DNA from 4 places in the Arthrobacter methylotrophus genome. Region 2 is predicted to be linked to each of the others. Evidence: riboswitches for the same ligand, from Rfam matches in the RefSeq annotation. Region 2 holds a riboswitch; each other region holds the start of a gene.

Region 1 (3,992 bases), 1.4 Mb from region 2:
GGGTGGTCCAGGAAATCAGCAGGGGTGCCCAACGATCTCCATAGAGCGCAGGCTGGTATGGCATGCGCTTCTCGGAAGGACTTTCCTTGCTGGCGCCGTCGTCGACGAATTTGAAGCCGGTGGCCGCAGAGATCTTGGCGATGGCGTCGGCGATGAGCCCCTCGGAGCCTGCCGGGGCGAGGGCTGCGTTCACCACGTAGTGCAAAGGCCGGCACGGAGAATAGCTCACCGGCGTGCCATCGGCATTCGTCGCCAGGAACTTGTAGGAGTTGCTGGCTACAGCTGGTTTGGCAGGGGAGCCAAGCGGGTGGCCTGCTTCTTCCAAGCCGGGAGGCGGGGTGTCGGGGGCGCGGGCGGCTCTTTGTGCCGCCTGCCCCGGATCCGTGCCTTGCCTGGAATTTACGGGGTGGGCGGAAGGACTCAGGTTCGAAAGCAAGCCGGTGATACCAGGGTCGCTCCGGAGGAAACCGCTGACCAGCACGGCCACGGCTGCAACGACCGCTACCAGCATCAGGTTCCGGACGAGCGCCAGCGCGGTACTGAGACGCCTGGGTGGCGGACCGCCGTCGTACCCGTAGTTTGAATGCACGTGTTCCCCCAAATCCCTGCTCCCGGCACCCCAGTGGGCCGGTGTTCCTACCCCATCACGGCGCCGAAGACGAGCCCAAGCCCGTATGTGGCCGTGGCCGCGGCGAGTCCGATGGCGAGCTGCCGGAGGCCGCGGGTCAGCGGCGAGGTTCCGGACAACAGCCCGACGACGGCGCCGGTCGACAGAAGCGCGATGCCCACCAGAGTACCGGCTACGGCAAGTGCAGCGAAGCCCGTCATGCCGAAGATGAACGGCAGGATCGGCACAATGGCCCCGGAGGCGAAGAAGCAGAAGCTGGAGATGGCGGCACCCCAAGCGGAGCCCACGGCCTCGTGCTCGTTCACGGGTTCATCCGCTTCGGGGCGGAGCGAGAGGCTGGGATCGCAATCGCAGCTGTAGAGGCCCATGCGTTCGGCGGCGCGGTGTTCGGCGGCCTCGCGGGACATGCCCCGGGCAAGGTACACCAGGACCAGCTCGTTGTGTTCGATGTCCAGGGCCGGAGCTGCGGTCAACGTCGCTTGGGTGGGACGGGTGGCCCTGAGGAGCTCCAGTTGCGAGCGGACCGAGACGTATTCGCCGGCACCCATGGACAGGGCGCCCGCCAACAGGCCGGCGATGCCGCTGAAGAGGACCACGGTGGCGGGCACACCGGTGGCCGCCATGCCCATCACGAGGGAGAGGTTGCTGACCAAGCCGTCGTTGGCGCCGAAGACTGCGGCGCGGAAGGTGCCGGAAAGCCTGTTGCGGCCGCGCGTTGCCAGTCCGCGCACCACTTCTTCGTGGATTTGTTCGTCAGCGGCCATCGCGCGGGTTGCCGCGGGATCCTTCGCGTAAGGCGAGCGGCCTTCAGCGCGTTGGGCGAGGGCCAAAACGAACACTGATCCGAAGTTCCGGGCCAGGAATCCAAGCATCTGGCTGCGGGTGGAAGCCGCCTTTGGCATGCCGGCATGGTCACCGAGGAGCTTGAGCCAGTGTGCCTCGTGGCGTCCCTCGGCCTCTGCAAGGGCCAGAAGAATCTCGCGTTCCTCGCCATCCCGGCGCTGTGCCAGCTGGCGGTACACGGCAGCCTCTGCGCGTTCGTCCGCCAAGTATTGGCGCCACCGCTTGATGTCCGACGACGAAGGTTGCGTCGTGGTGGCTTCTGCGTCTTGCGATGGACTGCTTGAGTCTGCCGGACTGTCTGAATGCGGGGTTTTTGCGTGCGGATGCACCGGGACTCCTGGGTTGCTGGGGCGGGCTTCATCGCCTCATTGCATGTCCACTTTATCGCCAATCTTCGCGGTTTTTCGGCTGGTGATCCTCAGCGGATATTTTAGGTGCGCCTCAAAAACGGAGAGGCTTCAGCGAAGCCTTGACCACCGGATGGGGCAGTGCTGGGATGGATGGACAGGGTCCACGAAGGGGCGCCGGCGGCGTGGTGACTGGCTGCCTGATCCGCTTGCGCGATGGGCTCAGCGGCACGTCGAACGGAGGTTGCACCATGGACGGCACCGAGACCCACGCCCGACACCCGGATCGTCCCACGGTCGAGGCCGATCCCGGCTACGACTACAGCGAGGACCTGGAGGTGGACGAGGACCTGGAGGAACAACCCGAGGTCCTCGACGACGACGAACGGGTGGTCCCGCTCGACGCCGACGAACACCGCGAGGATGAAGAGTTCGGATAGGCCCGAGGAGGCCCGTGGGCGCCAGCTAGCCCACGCCAGCTAGCCCAGTTGGAGGGGCTAAAACGCGCTCAGGATGAAGTGCCGTTGCACGCCTGCCCGGTGACCGGTCGCCGCCACCGTGAGGGTGAGTTTCCGCGTGGCCGGGAACCAGCGTGCAGGCTGGACTGCTTGTGAGAGTGCTTCGGTGATGAGTCGCGGCTCGTGATGCCAATGGCGTTCAAGATGGCCATCCACCACGAACGTGATGGAGCCTTGGGAGAGGTCGACGCCGGGAATCACGCGGACGAACTCGTCCACCCGACGGACGCGCGGGACGCGCACGGGGCTTGGCTGTGTGGTGTGGCTGACTGTGGCGGTAGCGCCGCCGGTTTCCAAAGGCATTGCCTTCTCCTGGTGGAGTTGCTCTTGCCCGTTCGGTTGTCTCTGGTCCGGATCGGGCCGCTTCTTCATCCGAACCACCCGTGAACATGGGGTTGGCGTGTGGCAAGTCGGAGCTTGGCGCCACATCTCTTGAAGCTCTTCCTACTGTACAGGCATGACTCCGTACAGGCATGACTGCTGCATACGCACCGGTATAGGCAGCGGCCCCGCACTCAGGGCTCCAAACGCAACAGCGGCACCGCATCCTCCGCCGAGAAGGTGCGGCACCGCCGTCGTGCTTAACTCTGTGATCCTTAGTGGATGGCTACCGGGTGGGCTTCCAAGGGGAGTTCTTCCGCGGCCGCTCCTGCAACGCGACGGTCCCATGCTGCGCGGACTTCGGGGTCCGTGGGAGGGGTCAGCACGGAGACGACGACGTAGATGACCAGCGAGGCGCCGAGGCCCCAGTAGATGGGATCGTTGGCGTAGACGCCGTCTTCGCTGGGGATGATTCCCGTGGCGTAGGCGATCAGCAAGGCCAGGGTCAGGACGGAGCCGACTGCCATGGACCACGCTGCGGCGATGCCGGTGCCGCGCTTCCAGATCAAGCCGCCCAGGATAGCCACCAGCAGGCCACCCACCAGGATGTCGTAGGCGATGGTCAGGGCCACCACGACGTCTTGCGCCGCCATGGAGATCAACACGGCCACGACACCCAATCCAAGGACCCAGTAGCGGTTGGCCTTGACGTCGTGCTCGGGGTTTTCGCTGTCGTTCGTGTTGATTGTCTTGCCGAACCAGCTGGCCACAAACGGCACAACGTCGGCGCGGGCCACCCGGGCGGCCAGGCCGATCACGGCGCCGGCGACGCCGTACAGGACGCAATAGATGCCTGCGGTGGCACCGCCCCAACGGGCCACGGTGGCGGTCTTGGCCGTGAAGACGCGCTGCCAGATGTCCTGACCGATCAGCAAGCCAAGGGTGTAGACCACGAAGTACGTGATGATGGTCTGGGCTCCGATGCCGTCCAGTTGGAAGAAGCTGGCGTCAACGCGGGCGCGGATCCCGTCGAAGCCGCCTGCGGCGTTGAGGACGAACGGCAGCATGAGGAAGAAGATGCCAACCGTCTTGATGATGAACTGCACTTGGTCGGCGAGGGTGATGGACCACATGCCGCCAATGGTGGAGTAGACCAGGACGATTGCGCCGCCGACGGCGATGGCGAGCCAACGCTCCCAGCCGAAGAGGACAACGAAGATGGTGGCGTAGGCGCCCGTGGACGTGGCGCACAGCATGAGGGTGTAGGCCAGCATGACGATGCCGGACGTCTGGGTGGCGCGCTGGCCGTAACGCAGGCTCAGCATTTGGGAGACG
Region 2 (3,992 bases):
CGCCGAGCGTCCCGCAATCCCCGAGCGCCGCGTACCGGGATTGGTGCACGAAAGCTCCAGCTTGCCAATCGGCGAAGAGGAGGACGCCGTCGTCGGGACCGACTACCGCCTCAACGGCGTGCAGAACGTCTTCGTCACCGGCGGCAGCCTCTGGCCCACCGGCGGGTCCTGGAACCCCACCATGACCATGGTGGCCCTGGCGCAGGACCTCGCCGAAAGACTAGCGGCCGACGGCGGAACGGCGGCAGCGCCGTGACCTTCGCCCCGGCGCTGGACCCGGCGCTCCTTCCCACCGTTCCGCCCATGAGCGTCGCCGATGTGCTGGACCGGCAGGACGGCGTGTACTGGGTAGTCAAGGACGCGAACTCGGTCTTCCTGTGGGTCAACCAGAACTTCGCGGACCTAGTGAGCATGAGCAAGGCGGAACTGATCGGGCACCAGGACTCGCGCGCGGAACACGTTGCCCACGACAAGGAAGTGATGGCGAGCGGAAAGCCCCTGCTCAACTTCCACGAAACGATCGCCGTCCCCAGCAAAGAAGACGGCATGGTGAATGTGGACATCGTGACCCAAAAAGGGTTGTTGCGCGCCCTGGGCAGCAAGGAAATCATTGGCATCACGGTCTGTTTCTCCCTGAAGGACCCGGTCAATGACTGAATCCGCTGAGGACTGGATCAAACGGCTGGACATGTCCCCCGCTAGTGTGGGCGGCTGGTTCGCGTCCGCCCTGGTAAGCAACGAGGACATAACCGGTTCGGCGTTGCCTCCGCGCTTCGACGTCGATCACCCGCTCTACAGTTCCAACTGGTACCTGCTGCAGACCGGGGAGATTCTCCAGCTGCACACCCTGAAGCAGGACGAGTTGTGGTTCTTCCACTTGGGGACGCCCCTCAGGCTGCATGTCTTCTCGCCGGACAATGGCTATTCCGAACTCGGCTATTCCGAAACCCTGTTCGGTCCCAACCCGGAGGCCGGCGAGACCTTGCAAGGAGTTGCCCCGCATTCCACGTGGTTCGGGGCGGAGTTGGCCGGTCCGGGGTTCGCCTTGGTCAGCTGCAGCCTCTCGCCCGGTTACGAGAGATCGGACTCGGCGAAGCCAACGGAAAAGGACATCGAGTCCCTCGTTTCGAGGTTCCCCGGGCATGCAGCGCTGATCCTGCGCTTGGCGTCCGGATAGAAACGTCTGATGCGCCGGTTCTGGGGCCGGCGCATCAGGCTTCTTCCCCCAACTAACTCGCAGTTGTTGTCGTTCTGAGGGCTCAAAACGACAACAACTGCGAGTCAGTTGGGTTAATGAGGAAGACGCCGCCCATTCCCCCAGAGGGCCCGAGTCCGTAGGGTATCGACATGAGCATCTACATCAGCCCCGACTCTGCTGCATGGTCGCTGACCGCCATGGCGACTGCCGCGTCAGCGGGATCAATCGATGATGCGAACGGCATGTCCAAGCTGGTGCAGGAAATCTACGAAACTGAAGGTTTCGAGGCCCTGTCCGGCGTGGTTTTTGCCTTGGCTCATCACAACAGCCTCTCGCTGCACGCGCTGGCGACAGCCACCGGGATATCCGTCCACGAGTTACTCGAAATCCGGAAGCATCAAGGCTCCACGTTTCATCGCTCCCCCACGGGAGTAGCGCCACGGACTGATGCCCTGCCGCAGCGGCTCCAAGCAAGCCTGGAACAACTGCCCAACCAAACCGAGGCCTAGTCCCCACCACCCACCGGCGTTGCCGCCCGGTTACGGAACATGACGACTGCCGGTAATGCAGGCCGCCGTCATGGATGTTATTTTCTTCTTGAGTAATGAGCACCAGCGCGAAGCCCTGACTTGCTGGTCGGCAACCCTCTCTCCGGCGGGGTGCCTCAGGTGACTACTCGGCGTATCGACACTTTCGAACTGCAAGCGTGACTGAGGAGCACCAATGCCTGAACCCACTGAAGAAAAACTCTCCTACCGTCTCATCACGGGTCCTGATACCAAGGAATTCTGTGAGCGGATCTCTACCGCCCTTGCCGAGGGATACGTGTTGCACGGCAGCCCGGCCGCGACATTCAACGGCACGGACGTGATCGTGGCGCAGGCCATCGTCCTCCCCGCGGCAATCGCCAGCGCGGATGCCGCGGTTGCCAATGCGGTGGACCAGCTTGATGAAGAGTTCGACGGCGAGGGCCACGCATGAGCTACGCCGGCGACCTGAGCCCGCACGACGCCTGGGCCAAACTGGAGCAAGGCGCCATCCTGGTGGACGTCCGCACCGAAGGCGAGTGGGCCCACATCGGCATCCCGGACACCGCGTCTGCGAACAACAAAGGAAACGATCCCCTGTTCATTCAGTGGAACCTTGCCGGCGGGATCCCCAACTCGGGATTTATCGAGCAGCTCAAGCAACAGGCCCCGGAGGCGGATGCCACCGAACTGGTCTTCCTCTGCCGTTCCGGACAGCGATCAATCGCCGCCGCCAGTGCCGCAACACAGGCCGGCTACACCGCCTACAACGTCCTTGAAGGCTTTGAGGGCGAACCGGACCGCTACGGCGAGCGAACCGTGAATGGTTGGAAAAACCGTGGACTTCCTACGAATCTGGGGAAGATCTAAGTGACATTCAATCCTGACGCCGCTGGCTGGAACCCTGAGACCCAGGCAGTCCGCGGCGGCCTTGACCGCACCAATTTCCAGGAGACCTCCGAAGCTGTCTTCCTGAATTCCGGCTTCGTCTACGAATCCGCGGCAGCCGCCGAGCGCGCGTTTACGGGCGAAGACGAGCGCTTCGTCTACTCTCGTTACGGCAACCCCTCGGTTGCAACGTTCCAGGAGCGGCTCCGCCTGCTCGAAGGCACCGAAGCATGCTTCGCGACGGCGTCGGGCATGTCCGCTGTCTTCACCGCGCTTGGTGCGTTGCTGGCCGCCGGTGACCGTGTGGTTGCCGCGCGTTCGCTGTTCGGTTCCTGCTTCGTCATCCTCAACGAGATCCTGCCCCGCTGGGGCGTCGAGACGGTCTTCGTTGACGGACCGGACCTGGATCAGTGGCGCGCCGCGTTGTCCGAACCCACCACCGCAGTGTTTTTCGAGTCGCCGTCGAACCCGATGCAGGAAATCGTGGACATCGCCGCCGTGAGCGAGCTGGCCCACGCCGCGGGCGCTACCGTCGTCGTCGACAATGTCTTTGCCACTCCGCTGCTGCAGCGTTGTGGCGAACTCGGCGCCGACGTGATTGTCTACTCGGGCACCAAACACATCGATGGCCAAGGCCGGGTCCTGGGCGGAGCGATCCTGGGCACCAAGGAGTTCATCGAAGGTCCCGTCAAGCAACTCATGCGACACACAGGACCATCGCTTTCCGCGTTCAACGCCTGGGTGCTGACCAAGGGCCTGGAAACCATGGCGCTGCGAGTAAACCACTCCTCGGCGTCGGCGTTGCGGATCGCAGAATGGCTCGAGGAACAACCGGCCATCAGCTGGGTCAAGTATCCGCTGCTTAAGTCCCACCCCCAGTACGAGCTCGCCGCGAAGCAAATGAAAGCCGGCGGCACGGTCCTGACCTTCGAGCTGCTCCCTTCCGCCGGGCGATCGGCCAAAGAGGCCGCTTTCGCGTTGCTGGACGGACTCGCCATCATCGATATCTCGAACAACCTAGGCGACTCCAAGTCCCTCATCACCCACCCCGCCACCACCACCCACCGCGCCATGGGTCCGGAAGGCCGCGCGGCCATCGGCCTGAGCGACGGCGTCGTGCGGCTTTCAGTGGGGCTGGAGGATGTGGACGACCTCGTCCGGGATCTGGAACGGGCCCTCAAGCAGGTCTAGCTCGGCGCTTCGCGCCAGTCCTGGCGCACCCAGGTGAGGACGGGCTGCGGCTTTGTGTCGCCCTCGTCCTTCTCCGAGCGCATCGTGATCTGAACGGCGTGCTCGACGACGGCGGCCAGTCCGACGGCGTCGGGCGCGCTCCCGTTCTGGCTCCAGCGTTCGGCAACACCCCGCTGCTCGATGGCGCC
Region 3 (3,992 bases), 4.9 Mb from region 2:
GTCGCCACGGCTTCGCTGGCACAGCTGCGGTCATCGGAGGACTATTTGGTGTTCGTCTGCGCCGTCCTCGGCGAACTGGACGAGAGCAATCCGGAGAACCACTTGCGCTTGTCCGGCAGCGCGGACCCCACTTGCAACGTCACCTTGCAGGTGCTGGCCAACGCCACTGACGACGACACGTGGGACACCATGGACGAGGGAACCTTCCAAATGCTGGAGCGGGTCCTGTCCCCTTCCGGTGCGGAGCGCGTCGAATACTGGCACGGGGATCCCGATGCCGGGAGCTGGGGCGCCGAGCGTCCCGCAATCCCCGAGCGCCGCGTACCGGGATTGGTGCACGAAAGCTCCAGCTTGCCAATCGGCGAAGAGGAGGACGCCGTCGTCGGGACCGACTACCGCCTCAACGGCGTGCAGAACGTCTTCGTCACCGGCGGCAGCCTCTGGCCCACCGGCGGGTCCTGGAACCCCACCATGACCATGGTGGCCCTGGCGCAGGACCTCGCCGAAAGACTAGCGGCCGACGGCGGAACGGCGGCAGCGCCGTGACCTTCGCCCCGCGCTGGACCCGGCGCTCCTTCCCACCGTTCCGCCCATGAGCGTCGCCGATGTGCTGGACCGGCAGGACGGCGTGTACTGGGTAGTCAAGGACGCGAACTCGGTCTTCCTGTGGGTCAACCAGAACTTCGCGGACCTAGTGAGCATGAGCAAGGCGGAACTGATCGGGCACCAGGACTCGCGCGCGGAACACGTTGCCCACGACAAGGAAGTGATGGCGAGCGGAAAGCCCCTGCTCAACTTCCACGAAACGATCGCCGTCCCCAGCAAAGAAGACGGCATGGTGAATGTGGACATCGTGACCCAAAAAGGGTTGTTGCGCGCCCTGGGCAGCAAGGAAATCATTGGCATCACGGTCTGTTTCTCCCTGAAGGACCCGGTCAATGACTGAATCCGCTGAGGACTGGATCAAACGGCTGGACATGTCCCCCGCTAGTGTGGGCGGCTGGTTCGCGTCCGCCCTGGTAAGCAACGAGGACATAACCGGTTCGGCGTTGCCTCCGCGCTTCGACGTCGATCACCCGCTCTACAGTTCCAACTGGTACCTGCTGCAGACCGGGGAGATTCTCCAGCTGCACACCCTGAAGCAGGACGAGTTGTGGTTCTTCCACTTGGGGACGCCCCTCAGGCTGCATGTCTTCTCGCCGGACAATGGCTATTCCGAACTCGGCTATTCCGAAACCCTGTTCGGTCCCAACCCGGAGGCCGGCGAGACCTTGCAAGGAGTTGCCCCGCATTCCACGTGGTTCGGGGCGGAGTTGGCCGGTCCGGGGTTCGCCTTGGTCAGCTGCAGCCTCTCGCCCGGTTACGAGAGATCGGACTCGGCGAAGCCAACGGAAAAGGACATCGAGTCCCTCGTTTCGAGGTTCCCCGGGCATGCAGCGCTGATCCTGCGCTTGGCGTCCGGATAGAAACGTCTGATGCGCCGGTTCTGGGGCCGGCGCATCAGGCTTCTTCCCCAACTAACTCGCAGTTGTTGTCGTTCTGAGGGCTCAAAACGACAACAACTGCGAGTCAGTTGGGTTAATGAGGAAGACGCCGCCCATTCCCCCAGAGGGCCCGAGTCCGTAGGGTATCGACATGAGCATCTACATCAGCCCCGACTCTGCTGCATGGTCGCTGACCGCCATGGCGACTGCCGCGTCAGCGGGATCAATCGATGATGCGAACGGCATGTCCAAGCTGGTGCAGGAAATCTACGAAACTGAAGGTTTCGAGGCCCTGTCCGGCGTGGTTTTTGCCTTGGCTCATCACAACAGCCTCTCGCTGCACGCGCTGGCGACAGCCACCGGGATATCCGTCCACGAGTTACTCGAAATCCGGAAGCATCAAGGCTCCACGTTTCATCGCTCCCCACGGGAGTAGCGCCACGGACTGATGCCCTGCCGCAGCGGCTCCAAGCAAGCCTGGAACAACTGCCCAACCAAACCGAGGCCTAGTCCCCACCACCCACCGGCGTTGCCGCCCGGTTACGGAACATGACGACTGCCGGTAATGCAGGCCGCCGTCATGGATGTTATTTTCTTCTTGAGTAATGAGCACCAGCGCGAAGCCCTGACTTGCTGGTCGGCAACCCTCTCTCCGGCGGGGTGCCTCAGGTGACTACTCGGCGTATCGACACTTTCGAACTGCAAGCGTGACTGAGGAGCACCAATGCCTGAACCCACTGAAGAAAAACTCTCCTACCGTCTCATCACGGGTCCTGATACCAAGGAATTCTGTGAGCGGATCTCTACCGCCCTTGCCGAGGGATACGTGTTGCACGGCAGCCCGGCCGCGACATTCAACGGCACGGACGTGATCGTGGCGCAGGCCATCGTCCTCCCCGCGGCAATCGCCAGCGCGGATGCCGCGGTTGCCAATGCGGTGGACCAGCTTGATGAAGAGTTCGACGGCGAGGGCCACGCATGAGCTACGCCGGCGACCTGAGCCCGCACGACGCCTGGGCCAAACTGGAGCAAGGCGCCATCCTGGTGGACGTCCGCACCGAAGGCGAGTGGGCCCACATCGGCATCCCGGACACCGCGTCTGCGAACAACAAAGGAAACGATCCCCTGTTCATTCAGTGGAACCTTGCCGGCGGGATCCCCAACTCGGGATTTATCGAGCAGCTCAAGCAACAGGCCCCGGAGGCGGATGCCACCGAACTGGTCTTCCTCTGCCGTTCCGGACAGCGATCAATCGCCGCCGCCAGTGCCGCAACACAGGCCGGCTACACCGCCTACAACGTCCTTGAAGGCTTTGAGGGCGAACCGGACCGCTACGGCGAGCGAACCGTGAATGGTTGGAAAAACCGTGGACTTCCTACGAATCTGGGGAAGATCTAAGTGACATTCAATCCTGACGCCGCTGGCTGGAACCCTGAGACCCAGGCAGTCCGCGGCGGCCTTGACCGCACCAATTTCCAGGAGACCTCCGAAGCTGTCTTCCTGAATTCCGGCTTCGTCTACGAATCCGCGGCAGCCGCCGAGCGCGCGTTTACGGGCGAAGACGAGCGCTTCGTCTACTCTCGTTACGGCAACCCCTCGGTTGCAACGTTCCAGGAGCGGCTCCGCCTGCTCGAAGGCACCGAAGCATGCTTCGCGACGGCGTCGGGCATGTCCGCTGTCTTCACCGCGCTTGGTGCGTTGCTGGCCGCCGGTGACCGTGTGGTTGCCGCGCGTTCGCTGTTCGGTTCCTGCTTCGTCATCCTCAACGAGATCCTGCCCCGCTGGGGCGTCGAGACGGTCTTCGTTGACGGACCGGACCTGGATCAGTGGCGCGCCGCGTTGTCCGAACCCACCACCGCAGTGTTTTTCGAGTCGCCGTCGAACCCGATGCAGGAAATCGTGGACATCGCCGCCGTGAGCGAGCTGGCCCACGCCGCGGGCGCTACCGTCGTCGTCGACAATGTCTTTGCCACTCCGCTGCTGCAGCGTTGTGGCGAACTCGGCGCCGACGTGATTGTCTACTCGGGCACCAAACACATCGATGGCCAAGGCCGGGTCCTGGGCGGAGCGATCCTGGGCACCAAGGAGTTCATCGAAGGTCCCGTCAAGCAACTCATGCGACACACAGGACCATCGCTTTCCGCGTTCAACGCCTGGGTGCTGACCAAGGGCCTGGAAACCATGGCGCTGCGAGTAAACCACTCCTCGGCGTCGGCGTTGCGGATCGCAGAATGGCTCGAGGAACAACCGGCCATCAGCTGGGTCAAGTATCCGCTGCTTAAGTCCCACCCCCAGTACGAGCTCGCCGCGAAGCAAATGAAAGCCGGCGGCACGGTCCTGACCTTCGAGCTGCTCCCTTCCGCCGGGCGATCGGCCAAAGAGGCCGCTTTCGCGTTGCTGGACGGACTCGCCATCATCGATATCTCGAACAACCTAGGCGACTCCAAGTCCCTCATCACCCACCCCGCCACCACCACCCACCGCGCCATGGGTCCGGAAGGCCGCGCG
Region 4 (3,992 bases), 1.8 Mb from region 2:
TTGTTGTGCCCCGGAGCTGACCGGGGCCCCAACGGCTTGCCACAGGCGCGGGGACTAAGCTGGAGGAGGACAGGAAGGCCTCCACCGTGAACAATTTGATCTTCTGGATCATCGTCTGCTCTTGGCTGATTCCCATGGGGATCCGCATGTACAACCGATCGCGCCAACGCAGGATCCGGGACTTCCCTCCGCAGAACTACCCTGGACCGAACTACCCCGGACCGAACTACCCGGGTCCTCCCCAGAATTACCCCTACGGATACCCGGCACAGCCCCCGGTGACCATCCCGGCTGAGCCGCAGCCCCCGGTGGCGACACCCGCGCCGCAGGCCGCCCCGCCGTCGTCGGCTACTCCCTCAGCCAATGCCGCCTACCAAGGCTACCGGGCACGGAAACTTGCCGAACTGGACCAGCAGTACAGTGACGGGAAGATCCCCATGGAGGAATACATGAAACTCCGCCAGGAGATCATGAACGGCTGATTCAGCTGAAGAATGCCTCGCGCAGCTGGGGGCCTAGTTGGCCGATCTCGGTGAGGAAACCGTCGTGCCCGATCGGCGCTTCGATCACGTGGACAGGAACCTCTCCGGGCAACGCCTTGGCCAGCTCCTGGGATTGTTCGGGGAAGTAAAGGCGGTCCGAGTCCACCGAGGCAACAAAGAATTTCGCCGTCGCCACGGACAGCGCATCCTCCAACGAGCCGCGGCCGCGCGTGACGTCATGGCTCATGAGTGCCTCAGTGATGGCGATGTAGCTGTTGGCATCGAAACGCTGGACCAGCTTGCTTCCCTGATGGTCCAGGTAGCTTTCCACCTGGTAGCGGCCCCGCTCCCCCAAAGCGGAGGCGCGGAGCGGCGCTTCGCTGTCCTGGGCCTTCCTGCCGAAGCGGAAGTCCAGTTCATCTGCCGAACGGTAGGTGATATGTGCGATGCGCCGGGCGAGGGCCAAACCGGCCTCGGGCGCAGCCTGCCCATAGTAGTCGCCACCGTTGAAGGCGGCATCTTGCCGGATAGCGAGTGTCTGGGCCTGGGCGAAGGCGATCTGTTCGGCGGTGCTGTACGCACCGATCGAAATGACGGCGCATCGCTTGACACGGTCCGGGTAGCCGACGGCCCATTCCAGTGCACGCGCGCCGCCCAGGGACCCGCCCACCACTGTGTGCCAGCTGTGGATCCCGAGGGCGTCTGCCAGCCGGGCTTCGGCCACGGTACTGTCCCGCAGAGTCACGAGCGGGAAACGGGAACCCCACGGCTTGCCGTCCGGAGCGGTCGACGACGGCCCCGTGCTGCCGTTGCAACCTCCCACGATGTTGACGGAGACGACGAAGTAGCGCTCGGTGTCGATGGTGGCGCCGGGACCGACGAGCTCCTCCCACCAGCCTTCCTCGTCGCTCTCGCCACGGGCAACATGCGTGCTGCCCGTGAGGGCATGTTCCACCAGGACTGCGTTGGAAGCATCGGCATTGAGCCGCCCCCACGTCTCGTACGCAAGGACCACCTCGGGCAGGAAACCTCCGGCCTCCAGTTCGAGTCCGCCGATCGAAACATACTTCAAGGTTCCGTCCTGGGTACCGGAGCGGGGTATGGCTGTTGCAGCAATTGTCATTCGTTGACACCTCACATCGCGCTTGCCTGCCGCCAACACAGCGGAGGGCCAGGTCTTCACCCGGGGCACCCCGCCGCGAGAGGAGGGTTGCCGGCCAGCAAGCCGGGGCTGTCGCTGGCGCTCATGACCTATAGGAAGAGTCTAGGAAATCCGGACCCCTCCTGACGAAGATTATGACATCTTTGTGACACTTCGCCGCGTTTTGTTCGCTTACGCCAAAGGCTGTGAGCCTTGAAATTGAAGGGTCGGGTGATGCCTGTGTTACAGGAGATAGAATTGGGCGGCAGCCTGCATCCTTCGGATGCCTCCCCGGCACTGTCCGTCACAGGAAGATTGAAGCTCGTGAAAAAGCCTTTCGGCCTCGGTCCGATAGCCCTGTTCTTGCTCGCATCATGCTTCACTTTCGGAGTGCCGCTGCCGGCGCATGCCGACACGGGAACGGGCGAAGGCCGCTACGTTGTCCACTACGCCGAAGGCACGGACGTTGCCGGCAAGACCGCGGAGCTCCGCTCGCAGGGAGTCGCGGTGGACCAAACGTTCACGCATGCCCTCAAGGCCGCCGTCGTCACCGCGACGCCCGCCAAGGCCGCCGCGCTGGCGACGTCGAACCGGGTTGTCTCCGTGGACCGTGACACTCCGGTGCGGATTACGGATACCCAACAGCCGGCGCCCTCTTGGGGCCTTGACCGGATCGACCAGCGCACCCTTCCTCTGGATGGAAGCTACACGCCGCCGTCGAGCGGCGCGGGCGTCACCGTCTACGTGGTGGACACCGGGATCGCTTCCGCCAACACGGATTTCAGCGGCCGCGTCCTGCCCGGATTTGCCGGAGTCACCCCCGACGACGGGCATGGCACCGAGGACTGTAACGGCCACGGAACCCACGTTTCAGGAACCATCGCCGGAACAAAGTACGGTGTCGCCAAGTCAGCCAACATCGTCCCTGTCCGGGTGCTCGATTGTACTGGCTCAGGCACCGCATCCGATGTCATTGCCGGCTTGGATTGGATAGCCGCGAATCACCTAGCCGGAACTCCCGCGGTTGCCAACCTCAGCTTGAGCGCGGAGGCAATAGACACCACTCTCGACGCTGCCGTCCAAGGCGTCATCGATCACGGAATCAGCGTGACCTTGGCAGCGGGCAACCAAGGCCAAAACGGCTTACCCGCCGCCGACGCATGCAACAGTTCGCCCGGACGGGTTGCCGCCGCCTTGACCGTAGCGGCCAGCGACAGCACAGATCACCAAGCATCGTTCTCCAACTACGGCCCTTGCGTGGATCTCTACGCGCCAGGCGTCGGTATCGTTTCTGATTGGTATACCTCACCCACCGCGACGAACACCTTGGATGGAACATCCATGGCCTCTCCCCATGTGGCAGGGGCAGCAGCGATGCTCCTCTCCATGCATCCATCGTGGAGTCCCGCGCAGGTCTCAGCAACGTTGACTGTCGGCGCAACAGCCGGGATGGTCCAGTCGACTGGAAACTGCATGCCTAACCGGCTGCTTTACGTCAGCCCTTCGCTCTTCTCCCCATCGCAAGACCCTATGGGCGGTTTTGCGGCTACGACCCCTTGCAGGCAACTTGACACGCGGGACGGGACCGGTGGTGTCCACGGGCCGGTCGCCCCTGGACAGACCATCAGCGTCAAGGTTGCCGGACGCGGCGGCCTCCCCGCTTCCGGAGTTTCCGCTGTGGCGATGAACATCACGGTGGCCAGCCCGACGTCGAATGGCTTCATCACTGCCTATGCCGGTGGAACCAATCGGCCGGCGACCTCCAACCTGAATTTTGCTCCCGGGCAGATCGTCCCGAATTTCGCGATCACGCCGGTGGGGTCCGACGGAACGATTTCCTTCACGAATAGCTCCAACGGCACAGTCCAACTCATCGCCGACACCACCGGTTACTACCTTGCCGCTGGCGCATCGTCCGCTCCCGGGACGTTCTCCGCCCAGGCTCCGTTCCGGCAACTGGATACCCGGGACGGTACCGGCGCACCAAAACAAGCCGTCGCTCCCGGAAGTACCATCGTCGTCAAAGTCACCGGGCGCGGCGGCGTCCCGGCGTCGGGGGTTTCGGCTGTTGCGATGAACATCACGGTCGCCAACACCACGTCCAACGGCTTCATCACTGCCTATGCAGGCGGGAGCCCGCAACCGAACGCCTCGAACGTCAACTACGCACCAGGGCAGATCGTCCCCAACTTCGCCATCACCCCTCTATCCGCTGCCGGAACAATCTCCTTCACCAACACCTCCTCCGGCACCGTCGAACTCATCGCCGACACTTCCGGTTACTTCCTTGGCGGTGCGGCTACGGATGCCGGCGCGTTTTCCGTCCAGGCTCCGTTCCGGCAATTGGATACTCGTAATGGCACGGGAGG

The links. A riboswitch is a leader RNA that binds a small molecule or an ion and turns the genes downstream of it on or off. The one in region 2 is predicted to bind S-adenosylmethionine.
Region 1: it holds a riboswitch for S-adenosylmethionine, as region 2 does, so the genes downstream of both, ABD884_RS17810 (hypothetical protein) here and ABD884_RS24990 (DUF1737 domain-containing protein) in region 2, are expected to answer to the same signal.
Region 3: it holds a riboswitch for S-adenosylmethionine, as region 2 does, so the genes downstream of both, ABD884_RS00020 (DUF1737 domain-containing protein) here and ABD884_RS24990 (DUF1737 domain-containing protein) in region 2, are expected to answer to the same signal.
Region 4: it holds a riboswitch for S-adenosylmethionine, as region 2 does, so the genes downstream of both, metX (homoserine O-acetyltransferase MetX) here and ABD884_RS24990 (DUF1737 domain-containing protein) in region 2, are expected to answer to the same signal.

Annotation. Positions count from the first base shown of each region.
Region 1 covers NZ_BAABED010000001.1:3,424,446-3,428,437, reverse strand. The annotation lists gene ABD884_RS17825 (matrixin family metalloprotease) at 1-589, opposite strand, end outside; gene ABD884_RS17820 (VIT1/CCC1 transporter family protein) at 637-1,800, opposite strand; gene ABD884_RS17815 (hypothetical protein) at 2,004-2,258, shown strand; gene ABD884_RS17810 (hypothetical protein) at 2,316-2,639, opposite strand; SAM riboswitch class IV at 2,655-2,774, opposite strand; gene ABD884_RS17805 (sodium:solute symporter family transporter) at 2,933-3,992, opposite strand, start outside.
Region 2 covers NZ_BAABED010000001.1:4,858,705-4,862,696, reverse strand. The annotation lists gene ABD884_RS25010 (GMC oxidoreductase) at 1-256, shown strand, start outside; gene ABD884_RS25005 (PAS domain-containing protein) at 253-657, shown strand; gene ABD884_RS25000 (cupin domain-containing protein) at 650-1,177, shown strand; gene ABD884_RS24995 (hypothetical protein) at 1,348-1,707, shown strand; SAM riboswitch class IV at 1,799-1,911, shown strand; gene ABD884_RS24990 (DUF1737 domain-containing protein) at 1,922-2,179, shown strand; gene ABD884_RS24985 (rhodanese-like domain-containing protein) at 2,176-2,595, shown strand; gene ABD884_RS24980 (O-succinylhomoserine sulfhydrylase) at 2,596-3,804, shown strand; gene ABD884_RS24975 (glutamate--cysteine ligase 2) at 3,801-3,992, opposite strand, start outside.
Region 3 covers NZ_BAABED010000001.1:1,328-5,319, reverse strand. The annotation lists gene ABD884_RS00040 (GMC oxidoreductase) at 1-546, shown strand, start outside; gene ABD884_RS00035 (PAS domain-containing protein) at 593-946, shown strand; gene ABD884_RS00030 (cupin domain-containing protein) at 939-1,466, shown strand; gene ABD884_RS00025 (hypothetical protein) at 1,636-1,920, shown strand; SAM riboswitch class IV at 2,086-2,198, shown strand; gene ABD884_RS00020 (DUF1737 domain-containing protein) at 2,209-2,466, shown strand; gene ABD884_RS00015 (rhodanese-like domain-containing protein) at 2,463-2,882, shown strand; gene ABD884_RS00010 (O-succinylhomoserine sulfhydrylase) at 2,883-3,992, shown strand, end outside.
Region 4 covers NZ_BAABED010000001.1:3,032,430-3,036,421, forward strand. The annotation lists gene ABD884_RS15980 (SGNH/GDSL hydrolase family protein) at 1-20, shown strand, start outside; gene ABD884_RS15985 (hypothetical protein) at 87-482, shown strand; gene metX (homoserine O-acetyltransferase MetX) at 484-1,605, opposite strand; SAM riboswitch class IV at 1,619-1,734, opposite strand; gene ABD884_RS15995 (S8 family serine peptidase) at 1,858-3,992, shown strand, end outside.